DNA from 4 places in the Arthrobacter sp. genome. Region 1 is predicted to be linked to each of the others. Evidence: riboswitches for the same ligand, from Rfam matches in the RefSeq annotation. Region 1 holds a riboswitch; each other region holds the start of a gene.
The links. A riboswitch is a leader RNA that binds a small molecule or an ion and turns the genes downstream of it on or off. The one in region 1 is predicted to bind S-adenosylmethionine.
Positions count from the first base shown of each region.

Region 1 (7,405 bases):
GAAGTCCAGGGAGCGGCGGGAGGCCGCAGGGCTGATGCCCCGGTCCTGGAACCGGGCTGCCTGCGGAAATTGCGCGACGGCGTCGCCGCGCCATACCGCATGGTCGTCAGGATCAGAGCGCTTGGGGCCGGCCTGTGCCGCCGCGGTGATCGCGGCTGTGCCGATAACTGCCGCGGAGATTCCCAGCAGGCAGTCGAAACCCTGTTCCTCGGTGAGGCCGGCGCCGCGCAGCTGGGAGAGCAGCAGGTCCACTTCGGCGGGCGTGGCCATGTTCACAAGCCGCCGGGGAGTCAGGACGATGCTCAGCAGCCACGGATGCGCCTCGAACGCCTGCCACTGGGCATCGGCCATGTGTCCGAGCATCTGCTGCCAGGAGGAGGGGCCGGAGGGCAGGAGTGCGTAGTCCCCGGTGGCGGCGTCTGCCATAAGCAGCAGCAGCGCACGCCTATCGGCCACATGGCGGTAGAGCGCCATCGCGGAGACGCCGAGCTCTCCGGCAACCCGGCGCATGGTCACCGCTTCGAGGCCATCGGTGGCGGCGATCCCGACGGCGGCAGCCGCAATTGAATCCGGGCTGAGCGGCAGGTTCCCGGCCATCGGTGCCTCAATTCGTGAGTGGGTGGTGTTTACAGCGTATACCTCATTTGTTTACAGTGTACGCGCAATGGGCTGCGGCCGGTTCCGGGGCGGCTCCCCGGGCCGAAAGCCGGGGCGGGGCAGGAACCCAGGGTGCAGCTCCGGCGACCTTGGCACCCCGCAAGCACCAGCCCATTGACCCCGCTTGGAGGCGCTCCTACCGTGGAATGACCGCCAGTCCGCGGGCTGGAACTCCCGCCAAGGAGGAATCATGGACCCTTCAGCCGGCGCCTCGGGGCGTGTGCTGTCCGCCGATGGAACACCGATCGCCTGGGACCGGCACGGCGCCGGACCTCCCCTGGTGGTGGTGGATCCGATCATGATGGACCGGACCACCTCCGGATTGGCCGGCGTCGCGGAACGGCTCGCCGCAGGCCACACCGTTTACACCTACGACCGCCGGGGCAAGGGTGCCAGCGGCGACGGGGAGGAATACACGGCTGAATCAGAAGTGGACGACCTCCTGGCGGTAGTCGAAACCGCCGGCGGAACGGCGGATCTGCTGGGCACCTCGTCCGGCGCGATCCTGGCCCTGCGGGCGGCCTCGGAATCCGCCGTCATCTCCAGTGTCGTGGCCGTGGAACCGCCACTGTCCAATGACGGCGGATCGGGGCCGGACATCCGCCCCCAGCTCGCGGCCCTCATCGAGGCAGACGACCGCGCCGGAGCAATCCGTCTCTTCCAGGAGTCCATCGGCGTCCCGGAAGAGCTGATCCGTGAATCCGAACCCAGCCAGTTCGAGCCAGCCGCGCACACCATCGCCTACGACCTCACTTTGATGATCGATACGGATCTGTCGAGCCTGGCAGGTATCCGTGTTCCGGTGCTGGTCCTGGCGAGCTCGGGCAGCGACCGGCGGCTCCAGGACTGGGCACGGAACACCGCAGCCGTCCTGCCCGAGGGGTCCTTCCAGCTCGTGGACGGTGGATGGCACGGAATCGAAGACGCAGCGCTGGCCGCCGCCGTTGACGCTTTCCTGGACTAGGGCAGCACCGATCCGCCCATCGACCGGTGTGCCGCTCGGCGCGTAGGCTGGGGAAGTCTTCAGCACACCGACCGGACGGAGGCGCCCACATGACGCATCGTAACGATCCCAAGGTCATCTCCCGCCTGCTCTCGGCCCAGGGACGTTGGGCGGTGGTGGGGCTTTCCAATAATCCGCTGCGTCCGGCTGTCGGCGTTGCGCGGTTCGTCCAGGACACGCTGGGGATGGAGGTCGTCCCGGTCAACTTGAAGGGCGAGGCCGTGCACGGGAATCAGGGCTACACCCGGCTTGCGGACATCCCCGGCCAAATCGACGTCGTCGACTGTTTCGTGAACTCAGCGAAAGTGGGAGATGTCGTGGACCAGGCCATTGCCGTTGGTGCCAACGCGGTGTGGCTGCAGCTGGGCGTCGTTGACGAAGCGGCAGCCCAGCGTGCCGCCGCGGCCGGGCTCGACGTCGTGATGGATACCTGCCCGGTGATTGAGGCGCGCCGCTTCGGTTGGTGAGGCACGCGCAGCCTTCCTCTGTTCATCCGCCGGATCAGGTCAGTACGCTGCGCCCAGCTCGATGAGCAGGACCCCGCCGATGATGAGGGCAATGCCCAGTCCCATCAGCCAGGTCAGTGGTTCCTGGAACAGGAACCGGCTGAGTACAGCGGTGAGGGCCACGCCGACGGCAGCCCAGATTCCGTACGCGATCCCCAGGGCCATGCCGCTGGCGAGGGTCAGGGAGAGCATGCTGAAGGCAACCGAATAACCGGTCACGACACCGGCGTACCAGCGCTTGTCCTCGAGGGCGAGGCGCAGGGAAAGGGTCCCGCCCACTTCGAAGACGATGGCTCCGCATAGGAACAGCCACGCCATCAGGCCGCCCCGCCCGTTCTCTTCTCCGCGGCCTGGCGGCCCAGTTCAACGCAGAGCACACCAGCCATCACGGCGGTGATTCCCAGGCCCATCAGTAGGGTGATCGGCTCTCCAAACAGGAACAGCGACATAACCGCGGTGAGCGCAACCCCGGTGGCACCCCAGATTCCGTAGGCAACGCCCAGTCCCATGCCGGCGCGCAGGGTCGCCGAGAGCAAAACGAACGCGGCCAGATAGGCAGGCACCACAACGGCGTACAGGGCGGGAGCGTCCAGGGCTGCCTTCAGCGCAAGGGAGCCGGTGACTTCCAGGACGATTGCCAGCAGCAGGAAAAGCCAGGCTTTCACGGGGTGGTGCCGTTTGCCGGGCGGAGGTCTGTGGGAAGGGACCGGTGGGACTGCCAGGCCGCGAGCAGATCCTGCCGGGATCCAGCCGGATTGTCCCGATGCCACTGCCTGCTGAAGCGGTTGAGTTCGAACTGCGCCCCGATAGGCCTCGGCTCGGCGCCGCGGGTGGCATGCCAGTGGTCCAACGCCGCGGCCAGGGTCGCGCTGCCGTCGTTGGCCGCGAAAAACTCCCGCATCGGAGCGTCGAAGCGGAACCCCGGTCCCAGGGCATTGAGGAAAAACGCCCGGAGGACCTGGCTGCAGGGATGGCCGGCGGGAATGACAGTGTGGATGGTCAGCGGCGGCCTCAGCCGGTCCGCCGTTCGGCCCGGTGCCGGTGTTGGAAGCGGCTGGGGGCGGCCATCCAGGAACGCTTCCAAACGGTCAGCGAGGCTTTCCTTCGAGCCTGTTGCCCGCAGGCCCAGGTGCCGGGCAAAGGCCTGCAGCTCGTCCTTGAGCCAGTACCAGCGGCGGAACTCTGCTCCGCTGAGGCTGGGGGAAAGCGGCGGACGTTCGGGAAGTGTCACACAGCAATCCTGCCTCACCCTGCGCGAGTTGGTGGTATGCGGATCGCTGGAGCCGCACCGCCGAGGGCTCGGTGACAGGGGGGAACTGAACGCAGGATGACGTAACAAAGTCCGGGTGTGACGCCCGGAGAGTCACAGTCCGACGCACTGTGCCACGGACGGACACATGTTTGCGCGGTCCCGTCCCCGGCCACCAGCATGGACCCATAACCATCCAGAGCGGCTGAGAGACCTGGCTCCGTGACGCCGCAGCAACCCCTTCCGTAATTCTGCGGAGATGGGTGCTACCGCCAGGACCGATGGAGAAGCATCTGCTTTCGTTGGTCCGCCGCAGCCGTGTCCTGCCACGCTGCCGCCGGGCCCCCAGTGCGGGTGGGCACCTCTTCTCGGGTACTGACCGAAGGAGGACGGCATGATCCGGATCGAGAACGTTTCGACCGTTTTCAGCAGCAGTGGATCCAGCTTGACCGCTGTGGATGACGTGTCACTGGACATCCCGCGCGGCAGCATCCAAGGAATCATCGGCTTCTCCGGAGCCGGTAAATCCACCCTGCTGCGCAACATCAACCTGCTGGAGCGCCCCACCTCGGGCCGGGTGCTGGTGGATGGAGTGGACCTCACCGGCCTGGGCGACGCCGAACTACGCGCCACCCGGCACGGGATCGGCATGATCTTCCAGCACTTCAACCTGCTAAACAACCGCACAGCCGCGCAGAACGTGGAGCTCTCACTCAAGTTCGCCGGGGTGGGCAACGCCGCCGAGCGCCGCCGCCGGGCACTCGAGGCGCTCGCCGTCGTCGACCTGTCCGAGAAAGCTGGAACCTACCCGGCCAAGCTCTCCGGCGGCCAAAAGCAGCGGGTGGCAATCGCCCGTGCCCTGGCCACCGAGCCGAAGGTCCTGCTGTGCGATGAGCCCACGTCCGCCGTCGACCCGCGGACCACCGCCTCCGTGCTGCAGTACCTCAGCGACGTCAACGCCCGCTTCGGCATCACGATCGTGGTGGTCACGCACGAGATGAACGTCGTCAAGGCGATCGCGGACAACGTGGCCGTGATGGAGGAGGGCCGCGTGGTGGAACAGTTCGCGCTTGCCGAGCTGCAGCGGCCCGGTTTCACGCCCGCAACCTCGATTGGCCGCTATCTCATTTCCGACGAAATCCGCCTGGACCGCGCTGCAAGAGAGCCCGCCGCCGCCCGGTTTGAAGGAGCCCACCATGCTTGAGCGCATCATCGAAGTCTGGCCCGAACTGCTCACCGCGCTGGGCCAGACGGGCATCATGCTGCTGGTGGCGATCCCGCTGGCCGTACTCATCGGCACCCCGCTGGGCGTCCTGCTCTACGGCCTGGGCCCCAACGGGCTGGTCCACAAACCCAAGCTGCACCGGGTCCTGGACTCGGCGGTCAACCTGGTCCGGTCCTTTCCGTTCCTGATCCTGCTGATCGCCATCATCCCGTTCACCCGCTTCATCGTGGGCACCACCATCGGCACGGCCGCGGTGATTGTGCCGCTGACCATCAACGCGATCCCATACTTCGCCCGGTTCGTGGAACAGAACCTCACCGCGCTGGGCGGGGGTGTGGTGGAAGCGGCCCGTTCCATGGGCGCGACCCGGTCCCAGATTGTCCGCGACGTCCTGCTGGTCGAAGCGCGGCCGGGGCTGATCAGCTCCGCGACCATCATGACCGTCAGCTTCATCTCCTACTCCGCCATGGCCGGCCTCGTGGGCGGCGGCGGGATCGGGGACTTCGCCATCCGCTACGGCTACTACCGCTACGAAACCGGGCTGATGATCACCGCGATCGTCCTCATGATCCTGCTGGTGCAGGCCGTGCAGCTGGGCGGCTCCTGGATCTCCCGCCGCGCCGACAAACGCCTCTAGCCCTCCGCTCCTACCGAAAGAACGCCCATGCCTATCCCCAGTACCCGTTTCTCCGGACCGCGGCCGCGACTGCTGCTGAACGCGTTCCTGATGAACACCACCAGCCACATCCGCGGCGGCCAGTGGCGGCATCCGGAAGCCGAACAGCACCGCTTTAACGAACTCGGTTTCTGGACGGACCTCGCCCGCCAGCTCGAAGCGGCGAAGTTCGACGCCCTCTTTTTCGCCGACGTCGTGGGCCTCTATGGAAACCACGACGGCGGCTGGGCCTCGCATGTGCGCCGCGGCCTGCAGGTCCCGGCCAACGATCCCGTGCTGCTGCTCGCCGCGCTGGCCGGCGCCACGAGCGAGATCGGCCTGGCCGCGACGTCCTCGGTGGTGCAAAGCCACCCCTTCCAGTTCGCGCGCCAGATGTCCACGCTTGACCACCTCACGAACGGCCGGGCCGGGTGGAACATCGTCACTTCGGTGCTGGAGAACGCGCACCGGAACTTCGGCGGCGACGGACTCACCGAGCATGACCGCAGGTACGACTGGGCCGACGAATACGTCGAAGCCGTCTACAAACTGTGGGAAGGGTCGTGGGACGAGGACGCACTAAGCCAAGACAAGTACAGCGGAGTGCATGCGGACCCGGAGAAGGTGCACAAGATCCATCACCGCGGAGAGCGCTACTCGATCGACGGGCCGCACCTGAGTTCACCGTCACCGCAGCGCACCCCGGTCCTTTTCCAGGCCGGCAGTTCGGGGCGCGGACAGCAATTCGCGGCAGCCAACGCCGAAGCCACGTTCATCTTCGCGCCCAACCCGGCCCACGCGGCCAAGGTCGCGTCCGGGGTCCGGGCCCGCGCCGTGGAGGCGGGCCGGCTGCCGCAGGACGTCAAGGTTTTCACCGGCCTGTCCTTTGTGGTTGGCAGTACCGAGGCGGAAGCCCAGCGCAGGAAGGCGGAACTGGACGAATACCTGGAACTCGACGCAGTGATCGCGCACATTGGCGGCGGCCTCGGGATCGACCTGGGCGGGCTGGACCTCGAGACTCCGCTCGGCGAGGTTCGGACCGAGGGTGGGCGCGGAGTGCTGCAGGCCATCATTGACTCCACCCCCGGCGGTAATCCCACCCTGGCCGACGTCGCCCGCTACCGCACCGAAGCCCAGCAGATCACCGGCACACCGGAACAGATCGCCGATGAACTCGAGCGCTGGCAGGACGCCGGCGTGGACGGGATAAACATCATCAACTCCGTCCTGCCCGGCTCCTACACGGACTTCATCGAGGGAGTGCTGCCGGAACTGCGCCGCCGCGGGCTGGCCCAGACGGAGTACGCGCCCGGAACCCTGCGGGAAAAGCTCTTCGGCGCTGACGGGCCCGGCAGCGGCGGACTGCTCAACGAACGCCACCCCGCCGCCCGCTTCCGCGGAGCATTCGCCGCCGACGGCGCAGCCAGCCTTGCCACCACAGGAGAAACCCGATGACCGCCAGCCTGCTCACCCGCTACGGCCACCGCACCACAGAACTCCAGGACCACTGGTTCGGCATAGCCGACGAGGTCGCCGCGATCCTCGGAGCCGACGCCCTGGACCGGGACGTCGCGAACAAGCCGCCTTTCACCGAAGTGGAAATCCTGCGCCGGTCCGGGCTGCTGCCGCTGACCATTCCCACCCGTTTCGGCGGCGCCGGAATCGACTGGGAGACCTCGTTCGAGATTGTGCAGCGGATCGCCCGGGCCGATAACTCGATTGGCCAGCTGCTGGGCTATCACTACATTTTCCAGGCCTTCCCGTACATCGACCTGGACGAGGAGCGCGGGCAGGCCCTGGCGGACGAATGCCTCTCCAAGCAGTGGCTCTGGTCCTCCACCGGCACACCGCAGGGGCCGCAGGCGGTTGGCGTCCGCACCGGCGAGGGCTACCGCGTCACCGGCAAAAAGCCCTTCTCCACCGGCAGTAGGGTGGCCGATCGGATCTACGGCCGTGCGGTCCTCGAAGGCGGCGACCGGCTCGCGCTGATCATCGACACCGCGTCCGACGGAGTGGTCCGCCACGATGATTGGGATGTGCTCGGCTCCCGGCTCACGGCCACTAACACCATCGAATTCCGGGACGTTTTTGTGCCGGATGCCGCCGTCAT
Region 1 covers NZ_DALZXY010000028.1:14,480-21,884, forward strand. The annotation lists gene RTN46_RS07340 (TetR family transcriptional regulator) at 1-597, opposite strand, end outside; gene RTN46_RS07345 (alpha/beta hydrolase) at 848-1,621, shown strand; gene RTN46_RS07350 (CoA-binding protein) at 1,711-2,127, shown strand; gene RTN46_RS07355 (SMR family transporter) at 2,167-2,484, opposite strand; gene RTN46_RS07360 (SMR family transporter) at 2,484-2,831, opposite strand; gene RTN46_RS07365 (hypothetical protein) at 2,828-3,397, opposite strand; SAM riboswitch class I at 3,605-3,703, shown strand; gene RTN46_RS07370 (ATP-binding cassette domain-containing protein) at 3,810-4,619, shown strand; gene RTN46_RS07375 (methionine ABC transporter permease) at 4,612-5,277, shown strand; gene RTN46_RS07380 (LLM class flavin-dependent oxidoreductase) at 5,305-6,750, shown strand; gene RTN46_RS07385 (acyl-CoA dehydrogenase family protein) at 6,747-7,405, shown strand, end outside.

Region 2 (7,405 bases), on a different contig from region 1:
TCACCACTGGGTTGAACTGGCGGTAGCCGTACTGGATGGCGAAGGTCCCCAGCCCGCCGCCACCCACATATCCGGCCACCGCAGACATATCCACCAGCGCCACGAAGACGAAGGTGTAGCCCAGGATCAGCGGGCCCAGCGCCTCGGGAATCAGAATGGTCGCAATAATGCGGCGGCGCCCGGCACCCACGGACCGCGCCGCCTCGATGACCCCGGGCTGCACGGTAAGCAGATTCTGTTCCACGATCCGGCTGATGCCGAAGGCCGCTGCGAGGGACAACGTAAAGATGATCGCGTTGTTACCGATTCCGCTTCCCACCACGGTGCGGGCCAGCGGCTGAATGGCCGGCAGGAAAATAATGAACGGAATGGGCCGGAAAACGTTCACCAGCACGTTCAGGACGCTGAACACGGCCCGGTTATCCAGCAGCGCACCCCGGCGGGTGGTGTAGAGGCCCAGTCCGATCAGCAGCCCGCCAATTCCGCCGAACAGCAGGCTCAGGCCCACGATGTACAGCGTTTCACCGACTGCCGTCCACAGCTGCGGCGCCAGGGGAATCAGTTCTTCCATATCAGCTCAGCTCCGTTACTTTGATTCCGTGGCCCACGGACGCGAGTACGCCATCGATCACGTGGTCCGCCCCCTTGAGCGCCAGGGTGAGGTGGCCAAAGGCCCGCCCCGAAATGTCGTTGATGCCGCCGTAGACCAGTTCGAACCCCACACCGGCGCGGCCCAGTTCAAGGAAAACCTCGGCCTGTGAGGCATTTCCGTCCCGGAAGGACAGGGTGACAATCCGCCCTTCGTGCCGGGCTTTCAGGGAAGCCAGCTCATCCGGGGACGGGACGCCCCGAACCACGGTGGAGACGAACTTCTGCGAGGACGGCCGGCGCGGATTCGAGAAGACCTCGAAGACTTCGCCCTGTTCCACGATCCGTCCGCCGTCCATCACCGCCACCCGGGTGGCCAGATTCTGGATGACGTCCATCTCGTGGGTAATGACCACAATGGTGATGCCGAGTTCCCGGTTCACCCGGCGCAGCAGGGACAGCACCTCGTGGGTGGTTTCCGGGTCAAGGGCTGAGGTGGCTTCGTCGGCCAGCAGGATCTTGGGTGACGCGGCCAGCGCCCGGGCAATGCCGACCCGCTGTTTCTGCCCGCCGGAGAGCTGTTCGGGATAGCTCCCCGCCTTATCCGCCAGGCCGACGAAGTCGAGCAGTTCCTCCACGCGGGCAGCGATTTCCGTCTTGCTCCGCCCGGCAACCCGCAGCGGGTACGCGATGTTGCCCCGCACCGTCTTTGAGTTGAAGAGGTTGAACTGCTGGAAAATCATCCCAATGCCCAGCCGCAGCGACTTCAGCTTCCTTTCGGGAACCCCGGAGACCTGCTGCCCGTCCACTGTGATATTCCCCGAAGTACTGGTTTCAAGGGCATTGATGAGCCGGACCAGGGTGGACTTGCCGGCGCCGGAATAGCCGATGATGCCGAAAATCTCCCCCGCCTCGATCTCGAGGTTGATCTCCGTCAACGCGGCGACGGAGGATTCGCCCTTCCGGGCCGGCGGATAGGACTTGGAGACGTTCTGCAGGGAAATGAGGGCCATGAAGGTTCCTTATTTTGGAGACGGGTGTCCCGCCCGGCAGCTGCTGCCGCCGGCCGGGACCCTTCGGTGATGCGTCGGGGCTAGCCCAGGGCTTCGATGTCCTTCTGGACCTTGGCCAGCGAAGTCGACAGGTCCTCGACCGGAACTTTTAGGAACTCGGCGGTGTTGCCGGAGACCTCCTGCACACCGTCCTGGACCGACTGGGTGTTCTGGTAGATCTCCACCAGCTTCAGGTACGTCTCATTGTTTTCCTCGCCGGCCCGGGCCGCGAAAATGTTCACGTACGGGATAGCTGCGGGATCCGAGGGATCATCCTGGGCAATGGCGTCCTCGAACTTCAGCCCTGCGTCGCCCACGAAGTCGTTGTTGATGATGGCGGCGGCAACGTCAGGCAGCGACGTCGGTGTCAGCGACGCTTCCAGCGTGGTGACCTTGACCTTGGACTTGGCTTCCTCGATGTCATCGAGGGTGGAGAACGCGCTGCCGCCGCCGGCAAGGCTCACGAGGCCGGCGGACTGAAGTACCAGCAGACCGCGGGACAGGTTGCTCTCGTCGTTGGGGATGGCCACGGTGGCGCCGGCGGGGATATCTTCCACGGAATCGTACTGCGTGGAGTAGAGGCCCAGCGGATAGATGGCAGTGGAGCCGACAGGTATCAGGTCCTCGCCGCTGGCCACGTTGTAGCGGGCCAGGTACACGATGTGCTGGAACTGGTTCAGGTCCAGCTCTCCCTCGGTCAGCGCGGGGTTGGGAAGCGTGTACTCGCCAAAGTCCACAATTTCGACGTCGATCCCCTCCGCCTTGGCCGCCTCGGTGTAGGTGGCCCAGTACGGATCGCTGGCACCAACGACGCCGATTTTCACCGGGCCGCCCTCGTCCCCGGCAGCCGACCCGCAGGCGGCCATACCGAGGGCAAGGAGGGGTGCTACGGCAACTGCCAGGATTTTCCTGCTGAGTTTCATGGTTCGGTTCTTCTCCTGATGGGTTCGCGGCAAGGCGCGCGAAGAGTGGGGTGGCGCAGGCCGCTCTTAGGGCAGTGCCGGCGCCGTACTTGCCTTGCGGAGGGTCTCCGCCAAGGCCGAATCTTCACCTGGAGCACCCCGCTACGACGAGAGGGTTGCTGTCCAGCCGGCCAGGGCCGATGGCTGGAACTCTTGATTCCGGTCTCACGCTAGGGGCGGGTGCGGGGCCGCGCCAAAACCGGATGACACAGAGCGGCGCACGCCGTCGCGGGAAGACAAAGAGCGACATATAACGTCGCAGAAGGACACAGTGCGATGCCGGTGCTCGTGCCACCGGCCCAGTCAGAGCCTGTTGGGCCAACCCGCCGCGTCGGTAGGATTGTTCTTTCTGCCGGGTACGCACGGCGTGGCAGCTGAGAGTCCAAGGAGGAAGCGTATGGGCACGGTCGAGGATCTCGGCGCGGACGGCATCTGCGCCCTGGCGAAACGTTTCGGACTGGTCCTGGAGCCGGAAAGCGTCCGTTTCAACGAAGCAGGGCTGGACTACCGGGTTGCGTTCGCAACAGCCACAGGCACAGGCACAGGCACAGATGAGCAATGGGTACTGCGGGTCCCCCGTCGCCCGGACGTTGCGGCGAACCAGGACCAGGAACGGGCCATCCTCGATTTTGTCCGGCCCCGGCTGCCTGCGGCCGTCCCGGATTGGAGGATCCAGACCGAGGACCTGATCGCGTACCCGCTGCTGCCCGGGACCCCCGGACTGACCGTGGGGCCCGAGAACCAGACGAACTGGCATTTTGACCCGTCATCGCGGCCCTACCTTCAATCCCTGGCCAAGCTCATCGGATCCCTGCACAGCATGGACGCTGCCGCCGCAGCTGCAGCCGGCATCCCGGCCGAAACCCCGGAAACCGTCCGGCAAAACTGGGCGGACGGCCTCGGCACGGTTGAAGCAGAGTTCCGGATCGCCCCGGACCTGCTGGACGGATGGCGCCGGTGGCTCGACGACGATCACTTCTGGCCGGCGCGGACCGTCCTGACCCACGGTGAGCTATATCCAGCCCACCTGCTGCTCGATGACGAGGACCGCATCGTCTCGGTACTGGACTGGACCACGGCGAAAGTCAGCGACCCGGCGCTGGAATTCATGTACGTGCAGCTCATTTCCCCCGGCTCCCTCCAGGAGGTAGCGACCTGGTACCAGGAGGCAACCGGGCACTCCGAGCCTTATCTGGTGGAACGCTGCGCTGCCCTCATTGCTGCGGGTCCGTTGAACCATGCGCTCTATGCCTTGACCACGGGACTGCCCGAGCACCGTGACGCCGCGGCCGCACAGCTGAAGCCTGCCTAAAACAACACACTCGGCAGCACGATCGAACACAGCCGCCGGACCTGGCGCCGCACCTAACCTCTGCTGAGCCGCGCGTAACCTCTGTTGAACTGGTGGCCGGCCGCGGACGCCTTGGGTATCCTGCCAGCAGTGCAAACTTACTTATTTCCGTGATGCAGAGCGCTCTCTGCCAGCTTGATGCTCCCCTTCGGACCCGTGACGACTCCGTGGCGGGCGGTGATTTTGTGTGCCCGACGCCGGGACTCCTGCGGAGTCCCGAACACCCAGGCCCACACCCTCAAATCCTCCCGGAAGAACAGCTATGCCTGCCCACGAGCCCCAACCAGGACGTTTCCTGCCAATAACCCCACTGAATGACCGCAGTGCGCTGCGCCCGGATTGCGCCAGCTGCTATGCGTTGTGCTGCACGGCCTTCGGGTTCACGAAGTCCGCCGACTTTGCCGTTGACAAGGCTGCTGGAACCCCGTGCCGCAACCTGGCCACTGATTTCTCCTGCACTATCCACGAATCCCTGCGCCCGCGGGGATTCAGCGGCTGTACGGTTTTTGACTGCTTTGGTGCCGGGCAGACCGTTTCCCAGGGCTACTTCCCCGGCGAAAACTGGCACAGCCACCCTGAACGGGCACAGGAGATGTTCGGTGCCTTTGCCTCCGTGCGCCAGCTCCACGAAATGCTCTGGTACCTGGTGGAGGCCGGGTCCCGGACCTTTGACTTGGATACCGCCGGACGGGCGGCCGACCTCAGCACCATGATCAGGAGGACGATAGACCAGGGTCCAGCGGCCCTGCGGGCGCTGGACCTTCCCGCGCTCCACGAGGTAGTCCGGACACTGCTGATGGAGGTCAGTGAGGAGGTGCGTGCCGGCTATTTTGCCGACGAACCGGAAGGAACCGGGAAGGACCTGCTCCCCCAAGCTGACCTTATTGGACGCAATCTGCGATCCGTGCGCCTCTGCGGGGCAGATCTCCGCGGGGCCTATTTGATCGGTTCGGACCTCCGCGGAGCGGATCTCTCCGGAACTGACCTGCTGGGCGCGGACCTGCGCGGCGCACGGCTGGAGGGCGCAGACCTGTCCCGGGCCTTGTACCTAACGCAGCCTCAGGTCAACGCGGCCAGCGGCGACCCGGAGACTCTCCTGCCGCCGGATCTCAGCCGGCCCGGCCACTGGACAGGCGGCTGACACCATCCGCCGCTACGCCGGGTACAGGGCAACGGCTGCGGGATCCAGGGTGAAGAACACTTCCTGTCCCGGCAGCAGTGACAGGCATGCTGCTTCGGCCGGAGCGATATCCGCGGCGAGCTCTCCGGCCCGTACCCGGATCCTGTCGCCGTGCGGTTCCAGCTCGGTGACCGTCACCTTGAGCACGTTTCCGGTGCCGCCCTGGCCCGCTGTGCTGACGGAAGCGGACGCCGGACCTGACACCGCACCAGCCCCGGACGCGCTGTCAGGCTCTGCGAGGCTGACAGACACCGAGGACGGCGAAAAAGCGGCCAGCCATTTGGCGCCGTCCGGATGCGGTCCGGTGGGTCCGTCCGGGCATCCCTGAAGCTCGAACCCGGGGGCCATGAAGCAGTCCCCGCTGCGGGTTCCCGCCACCAGGTTCAGCCCGGCAAGGCTGGCAGTGAACCGGCTGCGGGGCCGCCGAAGAACCTGCGACGGCGGGCCTTCCTCAACGATCCGCCCGTCCTGCATGACCAGGACCCGGTCAGCCAGGGTCAGCGCGTCCAGGACGTCATGGGTGACGATCAGGGCACTGCGGTCCACCAGGACGCGGCTGAGCAGCCGCCGCAGCAGGGGGGCAGCATGTACGTCCAGCGCCGCCATCGGTTCGTCCAGCAGCAGCAGGGACGGTTCTGCGGCCAGCGCCCGCGCCAGGGCGACCCGCTGCGCCTGTCCGCCGGAAAGTTGGGCCGGCTTCCGCGCCGCAAACTCGGCGGCGTCGGTCTGCCCCAGCCAGTGCCGGGCGGCAGCCCTGGCTTGCCTCCGCGGCGTCCCGGAGCTGCGGGGCCCAAAGGCCACGTTCTCCTCGGCGCTGAGGTGCGGAAACAGCAGGGCTTCCTGGGCGAGGAGGGCTGTCCCCCTGAGGTGGGGCGGCAGCCGTTTTCCCTGTTCGACGTCGAAGAGCGTGGTGCCGCCAAGTTCGGCGCGCCCAGCCTGGGGATGGAGCAGCCCCGCGATCAGGGAGACCACTGTGGACTTCCCAGCCCCGTTAGGTCCCAGCAGGGCCACTGTTTCACCGGGAGCCACCTCGAACGCGACGTCGATTCCGCGTTCCGGTAATACGGCCCGCAAATCCAGCCTCATGCCCGCACCGCCCGCTCACTTGGAGCGGTACTGCGGTAGGACAAGCCAACGACGGTCACCGCGACCACCACCAGGACCAGGGAAAGTGCCACCGCGGCGTCGGCGTCGGTTTCCCGCTGCAGATAGATCTCCAGGGGCAGCGTCCGGGTGACACCCTCGAGGCTGCCGGCGAACGCGAGCGTGGCACCGAACTCACCAAGGCACCGGGCGAAGGAGAGCACAGCCCCGGAGGCCAGGCCCGGGAGCACCAGCGGCACGGTGACCCGCCGCAGCACCGTTCCGGGTCCGGCGCCAAGAGTTGCGGCCACGGCTTCGTAGCGGGTTCCCGCGGTCCGGAGCGCCCCTTCGAGGCTCAGCACCAGGAACGGCAGGGCAACAAAGGTCTGGGCGAGGATCACGGCGGCAGTGGAGAACGCTATCTGCACGCCCAGCACCTCCAGTGCTCCACCCAGCAGTCCCTGCCGGCCGAAGGTGTACAGCAGCGCAATGCCGCTGACCACAGGCGGAAGCACCAGCGGCAGCAGGACCAGGGCCCGCACCAGGCGTTTTCCCGGGAACCGCAGCCTGGCCAAGGCCAGGGCCAGGGGCACACCAAGCAGGATGCACAGCAACGTGCTGACTGTTGCTGTCCGCAGGCTCAGTGACAGCGCAGCCAGTGAGGACTCTGAGGTCACCAGCGGGATGAACTCCGCCCAGTCCACCTCGGCGGCAACTGCCACCAGCGGCAGGAGCAGGAATAAGGCCCCCACGCAGGCGGCAGCGGTGACCCAGCGTGGCAGCGCAATCACGCGCCTCCTCCTCTGGCCCCAGCGCCGACGGCGGATGCCGCCGGTTTGCGGCTGCTGACCGGTGAGGATGATGGCTCACTACGGCGCACCGAACCCTGCCTTCCGCAGGACTTCCTGGCCGGCGTCGCTGCGCACGAACCGGATGAACTCATCGGCCAGGTCCGCTTCCCCCGCCTGTGAAAGTCGAACGATCGGGTAGGTGTTGACTGCCTGGGCCGCCTCCGGGAAAGCCACTTCTTCCACCTTCCCGGCGGCAGCGCGGACATCGGTGACATAGACCAGCCCGGCATCCGCCTCCCCTGAGCTGACCTTGCCTAGGACTCCGGTCACGGAAGACTCTTCGCTTACCGGGCTGATTTCGGTTCCGGTGGCCGCTTCGATCCTTGCCGCGGCAGCGC
Region 2 covers NZ_DALZXY010000052.1:16,246-23,650, reverse strand. The annotation lists gene RTN46_RS10650 (ABC transporter permease subunit) at 1-571, opposite strand, end outside; gene RTN46_RS10645 (methionine ABC transporter ATP-binding protein) at 573-1,601, opposite strand; gene RTN46_RS10640 (MetQ/NlpA family ABC transporter substrate-binding protein) at 1,682-2,563, opposite strand; SAM riboswitch class IV at 2,644-2,761, opposite strand; gene RTN46_RS10635 (macrolide 2'-phosphotransferase) at 3,000-3,914, shown strand; gene RTN46_RS10630 (pentapeptide repeat-containing protein) at 4,216-5,094, shown strand; gene RTN46_RS10625 (ABC transporter ATP-binding protein) at 5,107-6,219, opposite strand; gene RTN46_RS10620 (ABC transporter permease) at 6,216-7,007, opposite strand; gene modA (molybdate ABC transporter substrate-binding protein) at 7,086-7,405, opposite strand, start outside.
Region 2: it holds a riboswitch for S-adenosylmethionine, as region 1 does, so the genes downstream of both, RTN46_RS10640 (MetQ/NlpA family ABC transporter substrate-binding protein) here and RTN46_RS07370 (ATP-binding cassette domain-containing protein) in region 1, are expected to answer to the same signal.

Region 3 (7,405 bases), on a different contig from region 1:
CCTAGCTGCTTGGCGCCCGGGTAATGGGCGTCGCGCAGGTGCGGCGGAACGCCCTGGCCATAACCGGCACGGATGTCCGCAGCCGCGGCGCCGATTGCGAGGTAGGAGGCGTTCGACTTGGGCGCCGTCGCAATGTGGACAACTGCCTGCGCCAGGATCAGCCGCCCCTCGGGCATACCGATCATCTGGACGGCCTGGGCGGCGGCGACCGCCGTCTGCAATGCGGTCGGGTCAGCCATGCCGACGTCTTCCGCGGCGGAAATCATCAGCCGGCGCGAAATAAAGCGCGGGTCCTCCCCTGCTTCGAGCATCTTGGCGAGGTAGTGCAGGGCGGCATCGACGTCGGATCCCCGCAGGGATTTGATGAAGGCGCTGGTGACGTCGTAGTGCTGGTCGCCGGCGCGGTCGTAGCGCAGCGCCGCAACGTCCAGGGCCTGTTCGGCGTGCGGGAGCAGGACGGTGGGGATCTCTTCGTCCGGATCACGTTCGGAATAGGCGACGCCGGCAGCGGCCTCCAGTGCGGTCAGACCGCGGCGGGCATCCCCCGCGGCGAGTCGCACCAGGTGTTCAAGTGCCTCGTCGCTGAGCTTGATCCGCCCGGCCAGCCCGCGTTCGTCGTCGACAGCCCTGACCAGAAGATTGGAAATGTCTGCCTCGGTCAGCGGCTTGAGGGTCAGCAGCAACGACCGGGACAGCAGCGGCGAGACGACGGAGAAGGACGGGTTTTCCGTGGTGGCGGCGATCAGGACTACCCAGCGGTTCTCCACACCCGGCAACAGGGCGTCCTGCTGGGCCTTGTTGAACCGGTGGATCTCGTCGAGGAACAGGACGGTGGTGAGGCCGTGCAGGTCCCGGGACGTCAGGGCGTCATCCATGACCCGCCGCACATCCTTGACGCCGGAGGTGATGGCCGACAGCTCAACGAACTTCCGCCCTGAACCGCGGGCGACGACGTGGGCCAGGGTGGTCTTTCCGGTGCCGGGAGGGCCCCAGAGCATCACCGACGAGGGGCCGGCGGGCCCGGCCTGGGGGCTTTCGGCCAGGGTACGCAGCGGGGAACCCGGCGTCAGCAGGTGCTGCTGTCCCACGACCTCGTCGAGGCTGCGCGGACGCATGCGCACCGCCAGCGGGCTCCGCGGGCGCTGTCGGGCGCTGTCGCCGTCCTGATCTCCTGCCCCGCCGATGTCCTCGAGGTCCGGATCCTCATCATTGCTGAACAAGTCACTCACGTTTCCAAGGCTACCCGCGCCCTCCCCCTCTCCTTGGCGCATGCTCTCCCCTTGGCGCACTCCCGCCCCCTGGACCCGGCCGGCCGGGCCGTCGGCCCCCGGGCCGTTGGTCCCCGGGACGGCCTCCAGTGCGCAGAAATGGCGGGATAGGAACGGTTCATCCCACCAGAGCTGCGCACCCAGGCACCGCGCCAGCCGCCGAGGCCCGCGGGACGGCCTCCAGTGCGCAGAAATGGCGGGATAGGAACGATTCATCCCACCAGAGCTGCGCACCCAGGCACCGCGCCAGCCGCCGAGGCCCCCGGGCCGTTCTCCAGTGCGCAGAAATGGCGGGATAGGGACGGTTCATCCCACCAGAGCTGCGCACCCAGGCACCGCGCCAGCCGCCGAGGCCCGCGGGACGGCCTCCAGTGCGCAGAAATGGCGGGATAGGAACGATTCATCCCACCAGAGCTGCGCACCAGGCCGGCATCGCGTGCACCCACGCGAGTGCTCGCTGCCCTCGGGAGGGGCTTAGAGCGAAACGGACCCGTCAATGCAGGTCACAGACTCCCCGCCGACCCAGATCCGGCCTTCACGCATAAAAACCCTGACCAGCCCGGCCCGATGGACCGCCGTACCCTGCGTCACCGTGTAGCGCTCCTCTGCGAGGCCCTCGCCGATCAGCCACTGGGCCAGTCCCGCGTTCAGGCTGCCGGTGACCGGGTCCTCGGCCACCCCCAGGCCGGGAGCGAAAGCGCGGACCTCGAAGTCCGTTTCGGCGGATTCGGGCTGTGGAGCGATCACGCCGACCCGCAGGTTGCCGAGCGCCGCGTGGTCCGGGCGCAGCGAGAGCACGGTCTCGGCGTCGGGCAGCAGCAAGCCCATCCATCCCGGCCCGTTGTCCACCCACTGGTGGCCTCGGACCTGCTCCGGCGACAGTCCCAGCGCAGCCGTGACCCGGGCCAGGATGTCCGACTCGACGGGGCCGGTGCGGATGAGCCGCGGCGCGGCGAAGGCAGCCAGTCCGGCATTGACCCGCAGCGGCACCAGCCCGATGCCGCATTCCTGGACCACAAGCCCCGGCCTCATTGGCGTGTTGCCCGCCTCCGTCCAGGCGTGGCACGTTCCAAGCGTGGGATGTCCGGCGAACGGGATCTCTCCCCCGGGTGTGAAGATCCGGACGCGGTAGTCGGCGTCCTCCTGGATCGCCGGGAGCACGAAGGTGGTCTCCGAAAGATTCGTCCAACGGGCGAACTGCAGCATCTGTTCGTCATCAAGGTCTTCGCCATCCAGCACCACGGCAAGCGGATTGCCCTGGTAGGGGCGGCCACCAAAGACGTCTACCTGCTTGAACCAGCGTTGTCTCATGCGGACACTGTAATGGCTCTTCCGGCTTGCCGGGGGAACAACCGCCTGCCCGGAGAGCAGCCCGGCCGTTACGAACTGTTGCGAATCATGTGGCCTGTGTGACACGGGTTTGCGCCTCCCTGCGCCGGGCCCTAGGTTGATGGACAGAATCAAGAGTTCCAGCCACAGGCCCTGGCCGGCTGGACGGCAACCCTCTCGCCATAGCGGGGTGCTCCAGGTGACGATTCGGCCGTTCCGGTGGATCTCCCGGTCCGGCAAGTACAGCGTTCCCGTGTTGCCCGCAGGACGGATGGGCGCGTCAGGCAGAGGAAATCCAGTGGCCCTTGAAACCGATCTGCACCCCAATGCGCTCCGCCGGGCGTTCGGGCGTTTCCCCTCCGGGATCGCCGCTCTTTGTGCTGAAATCGACGGCGCTCCCCAGGGGATCGTGGCCTCGTCCTTCACCGTTGGCGTTTCGATGGATCCGCCGCTGGTGATGTTCGCAGTCCAGAACACCTCGCGCACCTGGCCGGTGCTGCGGCGGGCGGTACGGCTGGGCGTGTCCGTCCTGGGGGCGGGGCACGACGGCGTCTGCCGCCAGATCGCCTCCAGGGACGGCGACCGTTTTACCGGCCTGAACGTGGCTGAGTCCGGTACCGGCGCCCTGTTCCTGGAGGAGGCAGCACTCTGGCTCGAGTGCTCGGTCGAAGGCGAGGTGCCCGCCGGGGATCATGCGGTGGTGCTGCTGCGCGTGCACGGCTACTCCACCCACGAAGACGCCCACGAGCCGCTCGTGTTCCACGGATCGAAGTTCCGGAACCTGTCGGTGCCTGAGTTCGCGCTCTAACCGGACGGATTGAAGCAGCAAATCAAACCTCATTCAAAAAGGTGCACGTCCCGCAGCAGGACGTGCACCTTTTTGTTGGTTACCGGTGTCTAGCCGGTGCAGAGGCCGCTAGGCGTCGAGGCCGAGGCGGAAGAGCGCCGCCAGGCTGCCGGCCTTCAACGTTGCCATTCCGGGGTTGGCTGACGTTGTGAGGCCCGTCCAGATCTGATTGGCACCCGCGTTCTTCGAGAACATGCCAACTATTCCCTCGTCACGGTAGAAGTCGAGGTAGCTCGAGACCGAACTCTTGATGTGCCCGTCTGCTTCAAAGAGCCAAACCTGAGATCCGTCGGCCGGGGCGCACGAGGCGGTTTTCACCGGCGTACCGGGCACCAGGCACAGGTCAGGACGCGCCTCGCTGTGGATCGCACCGCGCGCATCCGCAAACCAGCGCTGGGCAGCGGTATCGGCGCACCGCGACTTGTCCTTGGGGACGGTGACGCCGCCATTGTTCTCCAGTACGAGGCAGTGGCCGTTGTTCACGAGGACCCGCCCACCGCTGGGAAGGACCTGGGTGGGGCTTTCCGTGAATCCGCTCCTGGTCAGGAGTGCCGTGAGTTCTGCCGTCGTGGCGGGGTCCTTCGCATCGAGCTTCGCCTGGTTCGCCTCAATGAACGCATCGATGGAGGCAGTGGCGAAATTCAGGCCGGCAAGCGTCGCCAGGCTGCCTGACTTCAGCGTGGCCATACCGGGGTTCGCTGCGGCGGCCAGACCGGTCCAGATCTGGTTCGCCCCGTTTGTCTTCCCGTACATGCCCGCGATCCCCTGGTGCCGGTAGAAATCGAGGTAGCTCGAGACCGCGCTCTTGATATGCCCGTCGGCCTCAAGCTTCCACACCTGTGATCCTGCAGCCTGGGAGCACGCGGCAACATTCACCGGAGTACCGGGAACGAGGCACAGATCCGGGCGCTGTTCGCTGTGAATTGCACCGCGGACGTCGATCATCCAGCGCTGGGAAGCAGTGTCGGCGCACAGCGCCTTGTCCTGCGGCACCGTCACGCCGAGGTCTTCGCCAAGGACGAGGCAATGCCCGCCGTCGACCAGCAACCTGCCTCCCTGCGGAAGCACCTGGGTGGGATTCTCGACGAAGCCCAGCGAGGACATCAACTTGAACAGTTCCGCTGTGGCGGCCGGATCCTTGGCATCGAGCTTGGCCTGGTTCCCCTGGATGAAACTGTCGATCGAGGCGGCGGCCGCCGTTTGTGCCTGGACTGATTCGGCCACGCGCCGGGCCTCCGGTGTGAGCCCGCTCAGGTCATCCTTCCAGCTCTGCAGGAGCACAGTGCCGTTTGTGTCCAAGACTGGTACGGCCTGGTTGGCAACGGCCTGGAGCTTCGCTTCAAGCTCCGGCAGTTCAACGGCACGCAGGGCTTCGTACCCGGCTTCCTGGCCAATCACGACGGCGGGGCGAAGCGGCTCCTGATCTGCTGCAATGCTGATCGAGTTGCCGAGCTTGGTCGTTGTCCCATTCACCCGGCAGTAGATCGAGGCATCGGTCGGCTTATCCGCTTCGGCGAGATTGACGTTGAACTGCTTGACGCCGTTGCTCGCCAGCAGGGCCGTCTGCTCGACGTGCCCGTCCTGGAAGGTGATATCCAGCCAGCACCGGCGCGTTGAGTCAGTGGCCTTGGTGTCCGCCTGCGGGAGGTCGAATACGTTGCCGTAGTTGCTGCGGAAGGCGGGGTAAAGCACGGTCTGTTCAGGCACCGATGGGTTGTATCCACCGAGCAGGGTGTAGACCGGAACGCCGACCTGGGCGGGTTTGGGCGCCGAGAACGCGGGCGTCTTCACCTTCGCATCAACGTAGGCGCCTGCTGCGGCATCCCAGTCCCGGTAGCCGCTGGGGTAGGACAGGTCCGGGACAACGGTGGCCAGGGACCGCTGGGTGATCTCCGTGCTGTAACCGGTGAGGTGGGTGTAGCGCGAGAGGGTGCTCGAGTTGCTGCCGCCGGACATGGCGTCCCGGTGGTAGTTGTAGAGGCCCTGGTAGTTCTGCGTGAAGCGCCCGGCGTTCAAGTCGAACCCCTCGGCGGTGAAGTCGGTGTTCGAGGAGAGATTGGAACGCATGCGGTCCCGGTAGGCAATGTAGCCCCAGCCGCTTTCGCTGTGGTGGCTGGCGTTGATGACCCGGTCATCACCCTGCTTCGAGGTATCCACCCCCGGATAGTGTCCAAGACCGTAGGAGTGGCCGAGCTCATGGCTGAGCTCGTTGCCCACGGAGTCGTACAGGGTCGCCATCCCGTTGCCCCCGCTGAGGCCGTGCGTCTGCACACCGTTGGCATAGTTTCCGGCCGAGTGATGGATGATCCGCTGGTTGAACGTCCCCGGCTGCCGCTGGTCCATCGACCCGCTGGTGGTGCCGAAATTGGCGAGGTTGATGCCGGTGCTCACCTGCGCCTTGCCGACGCTTTCGCGCAGGTCGCCCGAGTAGACGTCGCCGTTGACGGCGCTTTTGCCTTCATAGATGACGCCGGAGGACACGATGACCTTATCGAGGCGAACCGGCTCATAAACAGCCATCGTGAGTTTGGAGACCGGAATGGTCTGGAAGTAATCGGCCCCGGACTTTTCCGGCTGGTTGAACATGTAGTGACCATCGGACTTCGGGTAGTCCGTGAGCATGCCGAGCTCGATCGAGCTGATAATCATCTCCGCCGGCGCAGCGAACTGGATGTTGCTCCGTGCGAGCACTCCGGTACCCGTGTCCGTTGTAAAGGTCAGCTCCAGGCCCGGTTTCATCCAATTCCAGGGCAGCTCGGCAGTCCAAGCTGTCGAGGAATAAGCGACGTCGGCCCGGTTGTTAGTGATGTCCATATCGGAGCGGGGAATATCCGACGGCGGGGCCAGTTGGAGCGTCCCCTGGGGAACCCCGTTAATGGTGGCCGCTACGCTTACTCCCGAGGCGCCTGAATGGGGCGAGAAAAGGAGCAGCGCCGCCCGGTCTGCCACCAGCGAAGGCATCTTTGCCGCGGCATTTCCGGCCGCATTGATTGTATGGCTCTGGGCAAACTGCACCTGGCCTGCAAGACCCCCTGTGAGGTCATTGCGGAGCTGGCGCTCCGTCCCCGCCGCGGTGGTGTCATAGAATCCGGCAAGGTCAAGGGGAACGACGGCGGACGCAGGCTCCCCAGCCAGCGTCTCGGTGCCGTTGCCGGCGTCGTTGGTTGTGGGGACTGCCGTCGAGAAACCGGTGAGTCCGAGGACCAGGGCCGTTCCGACGGTTGCCGTGGTCAGCCGGGATAACAGTGGGGGTGTGAGACTTTTGCGCTGCATTCGTGTTTCCTCGTCGGCCCGCGGTAAATCGACGATGTGACTGATAGTCGGGTGCGGGCAGAAACTAATCGCCTTAAAAACCCTATGAGTGGCAATCTCCAGCCGGAATAGCGGTAGCGCAAAATGGGCACAAAATTCCCAAACTAATTCTGCCGGTCAATCACAAGCATGCTTCATTTTTCCGACACCGAAATCATTCTCGTTTCTGAATTCGCACTAACGCACGAATTTCGGTCCGGAGCCCGTCCCCCGGAGCAGGCAGCAAAAAGCCCGGCCGCCCATGGGCGGCCGGGCTTTTCCCGGGAAACTACTGAGCTGCGGGAGTTTCGTCCTGCTTGTCCTGCTTCTTCTCCGGCTTGAAGTCCACGCCGGCTTCCTTGCGCTGCTGCGCGCTGATCGGCGCCGGAGCGGAGGTCAGCGGATCGTAGCCGCCGCCGGACTTCGGGAAGGCGATGACGTCGCGGATCGAGTCGGCGCCGGCCAGCAGGGCCACCACACGGTCCCAGCCGAAGGCAATGCCGCCGTGCGGCGGCGCGCCGTACTTGAAACCTTCGAGCAGGAAGCCGAACTGCTCCTGCGCGGTCTCTTCGGAGATGCCCATCACCTTGAAGACACGTTCCTGCACGTCGCGCTGGTGGATACGGATGGAGCCGCCGCCGATTTCGTTGCCGTTGCAGACAATGTCGTA
Region 3 covers NZ_DALZXY010000105.1:204-7,608, forward strand. The annotation lists gene RTN46_RS14925 (replication-associated recombination protein A) at 1-1,229, opposite strand, end outside; gene RTN46_RS14930 (PhzF family phenazine biosynthesis protein) at 1,743-2,579, opposite strand; SAM riboswitch class IV at 2,727-2,846, shown strand; gene RTN46_RS14935 (flavin reductase family protein) at 2,896-3,405, shown strand; gene RTN46_RS14940 (M66 family metalloprotease) at 3,514-6,717, opposite strand; gene aspS (aspartate--tRNA ligase) at 7,025-7,405, opposite strand, start outside.
Region 3: it holds a riboswitch for S-adenosylmethionine, as region 1 does, so the genes downstream of both, RTN46_RS14935 (flavin reductase family protein) here and RTN46_RS07370 (ATP-binding cassette domain-containing protein) in region 1, are expected to answer to the same signal.

Region 4 (7,405 bases), on a different contig from region 1:
ACCGGGCCGAGGAAGGTCTTGAGCAGGCCGGAGAATTCCTGCGGCTCGGTCCACTGGCCCTTGGTGCCGCAGTTGGCGCAGGCGATGTCCGCCAGGCCGTTCTCGGGAGCGCGGCCCTTCTTCTCCTCGTATTCCTCTTCGAGGTGGTCGGCGCGGTAGCGCTTGTGGCAGCTCAGGCACTCGACCAGCGGGTCGGAGAAGACCTCCACATGGCCGGAAGCTTCCCAGACGGCGCGCGGGAGGATGACGGCGGAATCCAGGCCAACGACGTCGTCGCGCCCCCGGACCATGGTCTGCCACCACTGCTTCTTGATGTTCTCTTTGAGTTCCACGCCGAGGGGGCCGTAGTCCCAGGCGGAACGCGAACCACCGTAGATCTCACCCGACTGGAAAACGAAGCCCCTGCGCTTGGCGAGGGAGATGATCGGATCCAGTTTGGATTTGGTCGAAGCCATGGAATGGTACCGCCGTTCTTTCGTGTCGCGCAGGCCGCTGGGTGCGGTCCGCTTTTGGTCCCGTCCCCGACCCTGGAACCCCGGCGGACGTGCTCGGGTGGGCGGTGGAGGGCAAAACTTATACATACCAGCTTAAGGTCACCACGGCGAAAGCAGGTTACCGGCGCGCACGCCGCCCCAGCAGGCGGACGCCGGGCATGTTCCAGGGCAGGGTCGCAAGAACGATCGCGGCCAGTGTCAGGGCGGTGCCGAAGACAGTGGCTGCGACGACGGTGGAGCCGGGTGCCGGGAGGAAGATGTCCAACAGGAGCGAGCCGATGAGCTGGCCGCCGATCAGGCCGAGGCTGGTCAGCAGCACCCCCAGGGTCCGGACCAGCATGGCGCTGACCCCTATGAAGATGCAGCCCAGGGGTCCGCCAAGGTAGTACCACCAGGTCTCCGGCAGCGGGTTTCCGGGGCCGGACACCATGAGCTCGATGACCCACACCACCAGCAGCGCGGCGAATCCCGAAACAAAGTTCAGCAGGGTGGCGGTGATGGGGGAACCGTAGTGCATCCCGGTGGTGCCGTTCATGGCCTGTTGGAAGCTCATGGCCATCCCGGCGCTGAGCGGCAGCAGGACGGCCAGCAGCCAGTCCCCCGGATCCGAAGTGCCGGAAATCTTCGGACTCACTGCCCAGGCAACGGCCGCAATGGTCAGGACGGCTCCGACCACACGCATCAGCGTCACCGCTTTTTTCCCGCCCGGGCCGATGCCCATCCGGTCCACGACCAGCCCGGTCAGGGTCTGTCCGGCCACGGTGGCCACGGTGAAGACGGCGACGCCGAGGATCGCGATGGTGAGGGTCTGGGTGAGGACGAACCAGGCGCCGATGACGCCGGCCAGCAGGTAGACCGGCGGGAACCGGCGTTCACGCACCGCGGGCAGGATCTGGGCAAACCCGGCCCGTCCGCGCGGCAGCGCCGCGCTGACCACAATCATCACGGTTAGCCCCACCCCGAAGCTGACCAGGGCGGCGGCCACGCTGTCATCCAGGGCTGTCCCCAGCGCCCCGTTCACGCGGGACTGGGCGGGGATGGCCGTTCCGGCCAGCAGGGCTAGGGGAAGGCCGACGGCGGCGGGAACGCGTAAGGACTGAGGCACCGTTAAACATTACGCCCCAAGCGCGGGTCCGGAGTCCACGGTTGTTGCCCGGCGGGGTCGGGGTGGGCGGCGTGCAGGGGTGGCCGGCGTTTTCCGGCAGAATGGGTCCATGAGTTCAACCGATCCCCAAGACCTCCCCATCCGTGATGACATGATCCGCCTTGGCCAGGCGCTAAAGCTGGCCAACCTGGCCGAAGACGGCATCGATGCCAAGGAGCTGATCGAGAACGGAATGGTCAAGGTTAACGGCGAGATTGAGGAACGCCGGGGCCGCCAGCTCCATCCGGGTGACACCGTTGAGGTGAACGGGCAGGCAGTCCGGGTCGTTTCCGGGGGCTAACTAACGCCGGCCCAGAACTGTGTGCGTCAGGAACTCCTTGACGTGCCCCAGCTCCTGCATGCTGATGCTGTGCCCCATGCCGGCGTAGAGGACCTTCGTCAGCTTCGTGTACCCGTTGAGCCACCCGTGCGTGTACTCGACCCTGGCTTCGTCGATAACCGGATCCGCCTGGTCACGGCCCCAGAAGAACGGCACCTTCAGTTCTGCCAGTTCCTCGTCGTGGAAAAAGGCATTGCCTTCGGCCGGGACCACAAACCCTGAGAGACCGACGACGGCGGCAAACTCCGCCGGCCGGTGCCGCAGGAGGGTGCTGGCCACGGCCATGCCCATCGAGAAGCCGAGCAGGGTCACGCTGCTGTGCTGGTCCTTGATGCTGTCCAGCCAGTCCGAGACGTCCTGCACAGCGGAGACAACCCGGTCCACGGAGTAGTCCGGCTCATTCATCAGCGGGAACCAGGTGTATCCGGGACCCAGGGCCACCGGTGCGCGGACCGACGCGACCGTGAACTCGTCCGGCAGGTACCCGGCCAGGCCCATGAGGTCTTCCTCATTGGCCAGGTAGCCGTGGAAAAGAACCAGCAGCGGAGTCCCGGCCCGCTCCTCCTCGGGCTTCGAGAACAGCACAACCGGATTCCAAGGAGTGTTTTCAGTCATGAATTCCATTCTGGCATGCGCCGATGCCAACCTACGGTCGCGTAGCCAGGCTTCGGCCAGCAATCATGGTCTAGTGACCGAAAATCTCCAGAACCCCTTGAAGAACCCTGACCCGGAAACCAGCACCAGCAATCCGATACCCGATACGAAGACCGCTCCACCGGAGGGCCACCCGGACCATCCGTTCAACCGCTACGTCGCACTCGGTGACTCCTTCACCGAAGGCATCGGCGACCCGGATCCGGAGAGCCCCGGCGGTCACCGTGGATGGGCCGACCGGGTTGCCGAAGAGCTGGCCCATGGCCACGAAGACTTTGCGTACGCCAACCTGGCCATCCGCGGCCGGCTCCTGAACCAGATCATCAACGAACAGCTCCAGCCCGCCATCGATCTGAAGCCGGATCTGGTCACCATCTGCGCCGGCGGCAACGACGTCATCCGGCCCGGCGGCGATCCGGACCGGCTCGCCGAAAAAATGGACGGCACCGTGGCCACTCTCCGTGAAACCGGCGCGACAGTGGTGCTCTTCACCGGACCGGACATCGGGGCGACGCCGGTGCTGGGCAGCGTACGAGGCCGGGTCGCCATCTACAACGAAAACCTGCGCACCGTCGCGGCCCGCCATGATGCTGTGATTGCCGACATGTGGGCCCTGCGCGAACTCAGCAACCCCCAGATGTGGGCCCCTGACCGGCTGCACTTTTCACCGCTCGGACACCACACGATTGCTGCCGCGGTGCTGGACACCCTCGGCGTTCCGCACTCCCTGGAACCACAGGCGGTTAAGGAACTGGCTGCCAAGAACTGGCGGACCGCCCGCTCCGAAGACCTGGTTTGGGCCCGGGAATACCTGGTTCCGTGGGTGGTCCGGCGCGTACGAAAGCGGTCCTCAGGCGACGGAGTTTCGGCCAAACGCCCGGATGCCGGCCCGTTTTTCGGTTCCGGGATGCCGCAGGGTTCGGGCGAAGGCGCCGGCGCACTGGACGAGGCCTAAGCCGGTCCCGGCCGGGACCGCGCCCGGCCGGGATCGCCCAGGGGTTAGGCGAAAAAGCCCTGTTCCAGGAGGCCGGAGAGCTGCAGCACATCGGTGAGGAACCCGTCGTGGCCGATCGGCGCGCTGATCAGGTGCACCTGATTCTGCCCCGGCAGGGCTGCAGCCAGTTCATGGGACTGCTCCGGGAAATACAGCCGGTCGCTGTCGACCGCGGCCACGAGGAATTCCGCTTCCGTGCCGGACAGGGCCTCGGCCAGACTGCCACGCCCGCGGGCGACGTCGTGGCTCATCAGCGCCTCAGTGAGGATGACATAGCTGTTGGCGTCGAACCTCCCGGAGAGCTTCTGTGCCTGATGATCCAGGTAGCTTTCCACCTGGTACCGTCCGCGCCGTGCCGGAAGCGGCGATCCGAGGGGATCCTCCCCCGGCTGCGGTGTCCGACCGAACCGGTACTGCAGTTCAGGTTCTGACCGGTAGGTGATGTGCGCGATCCGCCGGGCCAGTCCGAGGCCTCCCGTCGGTGCCCGGCCGTTGTAATAGTCGCCGCCGTTGAAATCAGGATCCAGCCGGATCGCTGCCACCTGCGCCTGGGCGAAGGCAATCTGTTCCCCGGTGCTGGCCGCGGTCGCTGCGATCACTGCGCAGCGGGCCACCCGCCCGGGTTCGGTGACAGCCCATTCCAGGGCGCGCGCCCCGCCCAGTGATCCGCCGAGCACAGTGTGCCAGCGGCGGATGCCCAGCAGGTCGGCCAGCCTGGCTTCGGCGCGCACCGAGTCCCGGATGGTGACAAACGGGAAGCGGGATCCCCAGGGCAGGCCGTCCGGATCTGCCGATGCCGGGCCCGTGGAGCCGTAACAGCCGCCGACCATATTGATCGAGACCACAAAAAAGCGGTTGGTGTCCACGGTCCGGCCCGGGCCGACAAGTCCGTCCCACCAGCCCGGTTCGTCCGTGTCTCCCTGGGCGACATGGGTACTTCCGGTCAGGGCGTGCGGGATCAGCACGGCGTTGGAGGCGTCGCGGTTCAGCCGGCCCCAGGTTTCATACCCCAGGACCACGTCCGGCAGGATGCCGCCGGTCTCCAGTTCCAGGGTGCCGATCGAGGCGCACTGCAGCACCCCGTCGATGGTGCTGACGGGGTGCTGCGGTGCGGGTGGATATGTTGTCACGGGAATGCGTCAGGCTCCCTTGGCGGCGCGGAAACCGGCGTCGAGGTCCGCGATGATGTCATCCAGGTGCTCCAGACCGACCGAAAGCCGCACCAGGCCCGGGCTGACGCCGGCCGCTGCCTGCGCTTCGGCGCCCAGCTGGCTGTGGGTGGTCGACGCCGGATGAATCACCAGCGAACGGACGTCACCAACGTTCGCCACGTGTGAATGCAGTTCCAGGGCGTCCACGAAGCGTTTGCCTGCTTCGACGCCGCCGGCGATTTCGAAGGACACAATGGCGCCGGTGCCGCGGGGCCCGTACTTGCGTCCTCGTTCGTACCACGGGCTCGACTCAAGGCCTGCGTACGCAACCGAGACGACGTCGTCGTGACCTTCCAGCCAGGTGGCGACGGCGACAGCGTTCTCTACGTGCCGTTCCACACGCAGGCTCAGGGTTTCCAGCCCCTGGGCCAGGAGGAAGGCGCTGAACGGCGAGAGTGCCGCACCGAGGTCGCGCAGCAGCTGCACGCGGGCCTTGAGGATGTACGCCAGGTTCGCACCGAGTGCTCCGTTGGCGCCGAGGTCCCGGGCGTAGACCAAGCCGTTGTAGCTTTCATCCGGGGTGTTGAAGCCCGGGAACTTCTCCGGGTCGGCGCCGAAGTCGAAGTTGCCCGAATCCACGATCACGCCGGCGATTGTGGTGCCGTGGCCGCCGAGGTACTTGGTAGCCGAATGCACCACGATGTCCGCGCCCCATTCAATGGGACGGATCAGGTACGGCGTGGCCAGGGTGTTGTCCACGATCAACGGGACGCCGGCCTCGTGCGCGACGGCGGAAATACCCTCAATGTCCAGGACGTCCTGGCGCGGATTGGAGACGACCTCGCCGAAGAACGCCTTGGTATTGGGCTGGACCGCTGCGCGCCACTGCTCCAAGTTGTCCGGATCAGCCACGAATGTGACTGTGATGCCGAATTTCTTCAGGGTGTGCTTGAAGAGGTTGTAGGTTCCGCCGTACAGGCTGGGGCTGGCCACGATGTGGTCCCCTGCCTCGGCGATGTTGAGGATGGCGTAGGTCTCGGCTGCCTGGCCCGAGGCCAGCAGCAGTGCCCCGAGCCCGCCCTCCAGTGACGCGATGCGGTTCTCCACCGCTTCCTGGGTGGGGTTTCCGATCCGCGTATAGATAGGTGCAAGTTCAGCCAGGGCGAAACGGTTGGCAGCTGCTTCCGCACTGGGGAATACGAAGGACGAGGTCTGGTAGATAGGCAGGGCACGGGCGCCGGTGACGGCGTCGGGCTCCTGTCCTGCGTGGATCTGGCGGGTTTCGAACGACCAGTTGGCAGACATGTTGCTCCCTTTTTGACCAGGGGCCCCACAGGAACCGATGCCGGAAGTACTCCGGATACAGACGTGTGGCCCGCGCTTGCCGTGACATCCTTTTGATGCCCAGCCAGGTCTTCACCCGGGGCACCCCACCGCGGTTGGAGGGTTGCCGGCCAGCAAGCCGGGGCTATCTGCTGGCGCTCATGACCTGTACCCATAGAACCAACGGACACTCAGTTGCGCAACCCATATGACGCAGCGTGAATTCATTTAGTTCCCCTAACAGGTTCCACTTTTGAGCTGCTTAGGCTGGCCTTAGTCGAGACACAGGTCACAACGTGTCAAGATATTCGCATGCGCCTGGATCACGTTTCTTACGCCTGCGAATCCGACGGCCTGCTGGCCACCACGGAACGCATTGCTGCTGCCCTCGGGACCGAATATGTCAAGGGCGGGGTTCACCCCCGTTTTGGCACCCGCAATATGATCCTGCCCCTGGCTAACCACCAGTACATCGAGGTGGTTGAAGTCCTGAACCACCCGGCTTCTGACAAAGCACCCTTCGGCCAGGCCGTGCGTGCCCGGTCCGAAGCCGGCGGCGGTTGGATGGGCTGGTGTGTCGAGGTCAATGACCTGGCTCCCTTCGAAGAACGGCTTGGCCGTGCTTCGGTTCCGGGAAACCGGAAGTTCCCCGACGGCCAGGAGCTGACCTGGCGGCAGATCGGCATCAACGGCCTGATCGCCGACCCGCAGGTTCCCTACATGCTGCGCTGGGATGAGGACAAAGCGGATCTCCATCCGTCCCGTGCCCTCTCCGGGACCGTGTCCTTGGAGTCCCTGACCATTGCCGGCTCTGCCGCGCGGGTCACGGAATGGCTGGGTATGCCGGTCGAGGAGCCGCTGGAATCCGTGGATGTCACCTGGGTTTCCCCGAAGGGCACCCCGGGCATTATGTCCGTTTCCTTCGGGACGCCTTCCGGCCTCGTCGAGATCTAAAAACCTCGTCCCGGAGGGATATCCCTCCGCTTCGGGACTCCCCTGCCACATCGGGTCAATCCTGCGCGGGCGTTTCCCTCCCCTTGGGGACTCCCCTGCCACATCAGGACAGCTGCGGGTGGACGGACTGGATTTACCAGTCCGTCCACCCTTTTGCTGTCTATTTCGGCTGACCGGGACGGCGTCGATTTCGACAAAGGTGTTGGCGAGGGCCGAGCTGCCGCCCGGTCGGGCGGTCGTGGGCCGGGCGTGTGCTGGGCCGGTTGGGTCGAGTCGGGTTGGGCCGGATCGGGTCGGACGTTTCGAGGCCTTCAACGTATCTCCGCGTTGCCCGGGTCTGTGGCGCGGGCG
Region 4 covers NZ_DALZXY010000049.1:3,438-10,842, forward strand. The annotation lists gene RTN46_RS10210 (glycine--tRNA ligase) at 1-455, opposite strand, end outside; gene RTN46_RS10215 (DMT family transporter) at 613-1,599, opposite strand; gene RTN46_RS10220 (RNA-binding S4 domain-containing protein) at 1,709-1,939, shown strand; gene RTN46_RS10225 (alpha/beta hydrolase-fold protein) at 1,940-2,593, opposite strand; gene RTN46_RS10230 (SGNH/GDSL hydrolase family protein) at 2,667-3,587, shown strand; gene RTN46_RS10235 (homoserine O-acetyltransferase) at 3,632-4,756, opposite strand; gene RTN46_RS10240 (bifunctional o-acetylhomoserine/o-acetylserine sulfhydrylase) at 4,766-6,082, opposite strand; SAM riboswitch class IV at 6,150-6,267, opposite strand; gene RTN46_RS10245 (VOC family protein) at 6,413-7,054, shown strand.
Region 4: it holds a riboswitch for S-adenosylmethionine, as region 1 does, so the genes downstream of both, RTN46_RS10240 (bifunctional o-acetylhomoserine/o-acetylserine sulfhydrylase) here and RTN46_RS07370 (ATP-binding cassette domain-containing protein) in region 1, are expected to answer to the same signal.